2 regions of the Pseudomonas mohnii genome follow, and region 1 is predicted to be linked to the other one. Evidence: predicted binding sites of a transcription regulator. Region 1 holds the regulator's gene; the other holds the start of a gene.
The links. The regulator FliA, encoded in region 1, starts transcription of late flagellar genes. The targets are predictions, from matches to a motif close to CTAAAGTTTNNNNNNNNNNNGCCGNTAA.

Region 1 (3,411 bases):
TCGATACCGCCGGCCTACAGGCCAGTGATCCGGCCCTGCGCATGCAGCTCGAAAGCCTGGCCGGTCGGGGCATCAAATCGAAAAATTATCTGGTTCTGGCAACCACCAGCCAGAAACAGGTTCTAACCGCCGCTTATCACAGTTACAAGCGCTGCGGGCTCGCCGGCTGCATCCTGACTAAACTGGATGAAACGGCCAGTCTGGGCGAGGTGTTGAGCCTGGCCATCAGTCATGAACTGCCGGTGGCCTACCTGACCGATGGCCCGCGGATTCCGGATGATGTGCATCTGCCGCGTCGTCATCAGTTGGTCAGTCGCGCCGTTAGCGTGCAAATGCAGGAAGAACCCAGCGAAGAAGCCATGGCTGACATGTTCGCTGACATCTACCACAGTCCGACAAAGCAGGTTGGCTGAGGTAAAAATGAATAGTTTTTGTACCTACATCGATGGTCTGCCATGCATTGTTCCGGTTGAGAACGCGCAGCCAGTAATGTGGCCTCCGTCTATGCAAGACAAGGTAAAGAAATAACATGGGCAGCATGCATCCCGTACAGGTGATCGCGGTGACCGGCGGCAAAGGTGGCGTCGGGAAGACTAACGTGTCAGTGAACTTGTCCCTGGCTTTAGCTGAGCTTGGCCGTCGCGTCATGCTGCTGGACGCCGACCTGGGGCTGGCGAACGTCGACGTTCTCCTGGGCCTGACACCCAAACGTACCCTGGCCGACGTAATCGAAGGCCGCTGCGAGCTGCGTGACGTCCTGTTGCAGGGGCCGGGCGGCATCCGCATCGTGCCGGCCGCGTCCGGCACCCAGAGCATGGTTCATCTGAGTCCGGCGCAACACGCCGGCCTGATCCAGGCCTTCAGCGACATCGGCGACAACCTCGACGTACTGGTGATCGACACCGCTGCGGGTATTGGTGACTCGGTAGTCAGTTTTGTTCGCGCGGCGCAGGAAGTCTTGCTGGTGGTCTGCGATGAGCCGACTTCGATCACCGACGCCTACGCCTTGATCAAATTGCTCAACCGCGATTACGGCATGAACCGTTTCCGGGTCCTGGCCAACATGGCGCAGAGCCCGCAGGAAGGCCGCAATCTGTTCGCCAAACTGACCAAGGTCACGGATCGCTTTCTCGACGTCGCCCTGCAATATGTCGGTGCCGTGCCTTACGACGAAAGCGTACGCAAGGCGGTACAGAAGCAACGTGCCGTCTACGAAGCGTTCCCGCGCTCCAAGTGCTCGCTGGCGTTCAAGGCTATAGCCCAAAAAGTCGACACCTGGCCGCTGCCTGCCAACCCGCGCGGACACCTGGAGTTTTTCGTTGAGCGCCTCGTGCAACAAACGGCAGGACCCGTGCTATGACCGCCAGCGGTTACAACCTTTACAAGAAGTCGGCACGTGATGCGCAGTACGAGTTGATCGAGCGTTACGCGCCACTGGTTAAACGCATTGCCTACCATTTGCTGGCGCGTCTGCCGGCCAGTGTCCAGGTCGAAGACCTGATCCAGGCCGGGATGATCGGCCTGCTGGAAGTGTCGGCCAAATACGACGCCAGCAAAGGCGCGAGTTTCGAAACGTACGCGGGCATACGAATCCGCGGCGCCATGCTCGATGAAGTGCGCAAGGGGGACTGGGCGCCTCGTTCGGTTCACCGCAACACGCGCATGGTCAGCGACGCAATTCGCTCGATTGAAGCTAAAACCGGCCGTGACGCTAAAGATCACGAAGTTGCGGCCGAACTCCAATTGAGTCTCGATGATTATTACGGGATTTTGAACGACACCCTGGGCAGCCGGTTGTTCAGCTTCGACGATCTGTTGCAGGACGGCGAACACGAAGGGCTGCACGAGGATGGCGCGAGTGCTCATCTCGAGCCGTCACGCGATCTGGAAGATGAACGCTTCCAGGCGGCGCTGGCGGATGCGATTGCCAATTTGCCGGAGCGCGAGCGACTGGTGTTGGCGCTGTACTACGACGAAGAGTTGAATCTCAAGGAAATCGGTGAGGTCCTGGGGGTTAGCGAATCTCGGGTCAGCCAGTTACACAGCCAGTGCGCGGCCCGCTTGCGGGGGCGTTTGGGAGAGTGGCGAGCGCGCTGAAGGCAGTGTGGGGGCACTGCGACGTGACTGGTGGGGTATTAACCGCGCCGGTCTCGATCCGTTGTACTCCGGACTGTTATTAAGTGCTTTGCCAGATTGATTGAAATGGCGCGTCCAGGTGCTGGGCGCGTTTTAGTCTGCTTGGAGGTCGAATTGGACAAGAACATGAAAATCCTCATCGTTGATGACTTCTCAACGATGCGGCGGATCATAAAAAACCTGTTGCGTGACCTTGGGTTCACCAACACGGTCGAGGCCGACGATGGCACTACTGCCATTCCGGTTCTCAACAGCGGGAGCATCGACTTTCTGGTGACGGACTGGAACATGCCTGGCATGACCGGTATTGATCTGCTGCGCCACGTGCGTGCCGATGAAAAACTCAAGCATCTGCCAGTGTTGATGGTGACCGCTGAAGCCAAGCGCGAGCAGATCATCGAAGCGGCCCAGGCGGGCGTTAACGGCTATGTGGTCAAACCCTTCACGGCCCAGGCGTTGAAAGAAAAAATCGAGAAGATTTTCGAACGCATTGGTTGAACTGCGCCACGGGGGAGCTATGGGACATAACGAATCATCGCAGGGCGATTTCGAATCGACCCTGAAAAAACACGCCGTCGAACTGGTCGCGAGCCTTGAAAAAGGCAGGTTCGGCGATGCTGTGCAATTGATCCATGAGCTCAACCAGACCCGTGACCGCGGCCTGTACCAGGAAGTGGGCAAGCTCACCCGCGAGCTGCATAGTGCGATCGTCAATTTCCAGATTGACCCGCACATGCCGCAAGCCGAGGAGGTGTCACAGATCACCGACGCCACCGAGCGTCTGGGTTATGTGGTCAAGCTGACCGAGGCCGCAGCCAACCGCACCATGGACCTGGTGGAAACCGCCACGCCGCTGGTCAACAGCCTGGCTGATGAAGCCCAGGCCTTGAGCACGGACTGGGGGCGGTTCATGCGTCGCGAAGTCGGGGCTGAAGAGTTCCGCGAGCTGGCCCGGCGAGTCGACGGGTTCCTGTCGCGCAGCAGCGCAGACAACCGCGCGGTGTCGAGCAACCTGAACGACATCCTGCTTGCCCAGGATTACCAGGACCTCACCGGTCAGGTGATCAAGCGTGTGACCCTTCTGGTCACCGAAGTCGAAAGCAACCTGCTCAAGCTCGTGCTCATGGCCAGTCAGGTGGACCGCTTCGCGGGCATCGAACATGACCGTGAAGCGATGCTTGCAGAAAAAGATCCACAAAAACATCTCTCTCAGGGTGAAGGTCCGCAGATTCATGCCGATAAAAGAGAAGACGTTGTGTCCGGTCAGGACGATGT
Region 2 (3,411 bases), 1.8 Mb from region 1:
GCATCGACTATTTCAAAAGCACCTCAACGAAACCGGTCAACCTCGGCACGCAAGTCTGCCGCCAGCTTTTCCAGCTCTTTGGCAGTGACCGCCAGGTTCGACACCACTTCACGCTGCTCGCTATTCGCCAGGGCAATGCTTTGCAAGTTACTGCTGAGCAAGGTCGCGGTGCTGCTCTGCTCCTGGGTCGCCGTGGTGATCGCGGCGAATTGCTGGCCAGCCGAACGGCTTTGCTCGTCGATACGCGCCAGTGCGGAGGCGACATTGGCATTGCGCGACAAGCCTTCCTGCATCAGCACGTTACCCTGCTCCATGGTGCTGATGGCGTTGCCTGTTTCCTGCTGGATGCTCTGGATCATCACGGAAATCTCGTCCGTGGCCTGACGGGTGCGCGAAGCCAGGTTGCGCACCTCATCGGCCACCACGGCAAAGCCACGCCCCTGCTCACCGGCACGCGCCGCTTCGATCGCAGCATTAAGCGCCAACAAGTTGGTTTGTTCGGCGATCGAGGTGATGACGCCAACGATGCCGCCGATTTCCTGGGAGCGCTGGCCCAAAGTGTTGATCACCGTCGCGGTGCTGTTCAGTGCACCGGCGATGTGCTCCAGGGACGAGGACGCTTCGTCCATCGACGTGCGACCGATCCGGGTTTGCTGGGCGTTTTCCTGGGCCAGGCGCTGGGTGTTGCCCATGTTGTCGGCAATGTTCAGGGAGGTGGCGCTGAACTCTTCCACGGCCCCGGCCATGCTAGTGATCTCGCCCGATTGCTGCTCCATCCCTTCATAGGCACCGCCAGACAAACCGGATAAGGCCTGGGCGCGGCTGTTGACCTCCATCGAGGCGTTGCGAATGTGCTCGACCATGGTCGACAACGCTTGACTCATTTGGTTAAACGCACGAGCCAACTGGCCGATTTCATCGTTGCTCGACACGCTTAGACGCACGCTCAAATCACCGGCGCCCAAGGCTTCGGCCTGGCGCACCAGATCCCCCAGCGGCGCCAGTTTGCTGCGCAACAGCCACACCGCCGCGCCAACCGCCAGCAACATCGCCAACAGACTGCCAATAGCCAACTGGATACCGACGCTCCAGGTCACGGCGCTGATTTCGGTTTTCGGCATGCTCGCCACCACCGACCACGGCCCGCCTTCAAACGGCACGGCGATGCTGTAGAAGTCTTCGGACTTGTCGCTCCAGAACCGGCCTTTGCCCGGCGTCTTGACCAGCGCCACGACGGCCGGCACGGCCTGATCCAGCGCTTGCACACCGGCAATCGGTACCAGCCATTTGTTCTGCTCGTCCAACAGTGCCAGTGAACCGGTCTGGCCGATGCGGAAACGCTTGAGGTTTTCAAACTGCGCGTTCTGCGCGTCGGTGTAATCGAAGCCCACGAACAGCACGGCAATCACCTTGCCGCTGCTGTCCCGTACCGGGGTGTATTGCGTCATGTAGGAGCGATCGAACAGCAAGGCACGCCCGACATAGCCCTGCCCCGCGATCAGGCGTGCGTAGGCCGGGTGAGCATGATCAAGCAGGGTGCCGATGGCCCGGCTGCCGTCCTGTTTGCTCAGGGATGTACTGACCCGGATAAAGTCTTCGCCGCTGCGCACGAACACTGTCGCCACGCCAGCGGTCATCTGCTTGAACTCATCCACTTCCTTGAAGTTGTTGTTCAGCACTTCGCTGCCCAGATGCAGCCCTGGGGTCTGCGTGCCCGCAACCGTTACCGGCTCATCAGGGTGCACGCTCAGGCCAGCACTGAAACGCTTTTCGAACAGGCCCGCCAGGCGCTGGGTGCTTTCACGCAACGTACCGTGGAAGGTGCTCAGCTGATCGGCCAATAACCGGGCTTCGCTCGCCAGATGCTCTTCGCGGGTGGCCAGGTTGGCGGTGTTCAGCGAACGCAGGGCGAACAAGGTACTTGCGCTGATGACAGTCACCAGAATCACAGCGAGCGCAAGACCCAACTGCGAGGCGATCCGGGCACGAGGTTGAGGCATGACGGCTCCTGGCCGAGCGCCCGGATCATCCTGATCGCAACGCACACTCAGCAAAATTTCTGATAATGGGGAAAGCGTCGAACCTGCACGAAGGTCCCACTTGCAGATTTTCGGCGGAGGGAGGGAATACTTGAGTAAAAAACCGGGATATTGCTTAAGGCCGCCATTGCGGCGGCTCTATCGTTTCAGCTCAAGTGCTCGACTTCCGGCAATTCCATGGCCCGGACTTCACTTTGCAGGAAATCGCTGAGCCGACGCATGCGCTCGCCACCGGGACGGGTTTTCGGCCAGACCAGGTAATAACGCTCGCCGCTGGCGACCGCCGTCGGCCATGGCAGGCTCAAACGTCCCTGCGCCACATCCTCTGCCACCATCAGCAGGTCCCCCATGGACACGCCGTAGCCGCGGGCGGCTGCGATCATGCCCAGCTCCAGCGTATCGAACACCTGCCCCCCCTTGAGTGACACTTGATCGGCCAGGCCCATGCGCTCCAGCCAGTTACGCCAGTCGCGCCGGTCCGGTGTCGGGTGCAGCAACTCGGTGTTCGCCAGGCGCACCGCGTCCCAGGGCTGATCGCTCGGCAGGTTGGGCGCACCCACCGGGATCAGTTCCTCGGAAAACAGGTCACTCGCCTCCCAATCCGGCGGGAAGTGCCCATTGCTCAGCAACACGGCACAGTCGAATGGCTCGTCGTTGAAATCCACCGAATCGATATCCATCCAGGCGCTGGTCAATTGCACCTCGTTGCCCGGTTGCAAATGGCGGAAGCGACTCAGGCGCGCCAGCAACCAGCGCATGGTCAGGGTCGACGGGGCTTTCATGCGCAGGATGTCGTCCTCGGCGCGCAGGGTGTTACAGGCACGCTCCAGTGCGGTGAACCCCTCGCGGATGCCCGGCAACAGCAAGCGAGCCGATTCGGTCAGTTGCAGATGGCGACCACTGCGATGAAACAGGCGGCAGGCAAAGTGCTCTTCGAGCGTACGAATGTGCCGGCTGACCGCACTCTGGGTGATCGACAGTTCTTCAGCCGCTCGCGTGAACGAACTGTGCCGCGCCGCAGCTTCGAATGCGCGCAAGGCATACAAGGGAGGAAGGCGACGTGACATTGGGAAAGCTCCTACAGCGGGATTAGACCACCCTAGCAGAAACTCTCCAGCATGAGTTTTAATCATGCCACCCATCCTTTTTATCCCTTTGTGCAATCCGTGCAGAGCGTCGAGAATCGACGCTTTCCTGTCCTCTTTGATAAACGAGCGTGATGACCATGCAGCATCCAGCGCGTATTGAACTCTGGGCCATCCTGCGGCTGGCGGGGCCGTTGATTGCCTCGCAGTTGGCGCACATGTTGATGGTCCTCACCGACACCTTGATGATGGCGCGCCTGAGTCCCGAGGCATTGGCCGGTGGTGGA

Region 2: BLV61_RS16230 (methyl-accepting chemotaxis protein) is a predicted target of FliA. The motif match lies at 2,108-2,135, and genes of this name have one in related genera.

Annotation. Positions count from the first base shown of each region.
Region 1 is NZ_FNRV01000001.1:1,755,381-1,758,791, reverse strand. Features, by position in the region: gene flhF (flagellar biosynthesis GTPase FlhF) at 1-413, shown strand, start outside; gene fleN (flagellar synthesis regulator FleN) at 530-1,360, shown strand; gene fliA (RNA polymerase sigma factor FliA) at 1,357-2,097, shown strand; gene BLV61_RS08280 (chemotaxis response regulator CheY) at 2,263-2,634, shown strand; gene BLV61_RS08275 (protein phosphatase CheZ) at 2,654-3,411, shown strand, end outside.
Region 2 is NZ_FNRV01000001.1:3,513,298-3,516,708, reverse strand. Features, by position in the region: gene BLV61_RS16230 (methyl-accepting chemotaxis protein) at 24-2,000, opposite strand; gene BLV61_RS16220 (LysR substrate-binding domain-containing protein) at 2,186-3,106, opposite strand; gene BLV61_RS16215 (NorM family multidrug efflux MATE transporter) at 3,265-3,411, shown strand, end outside.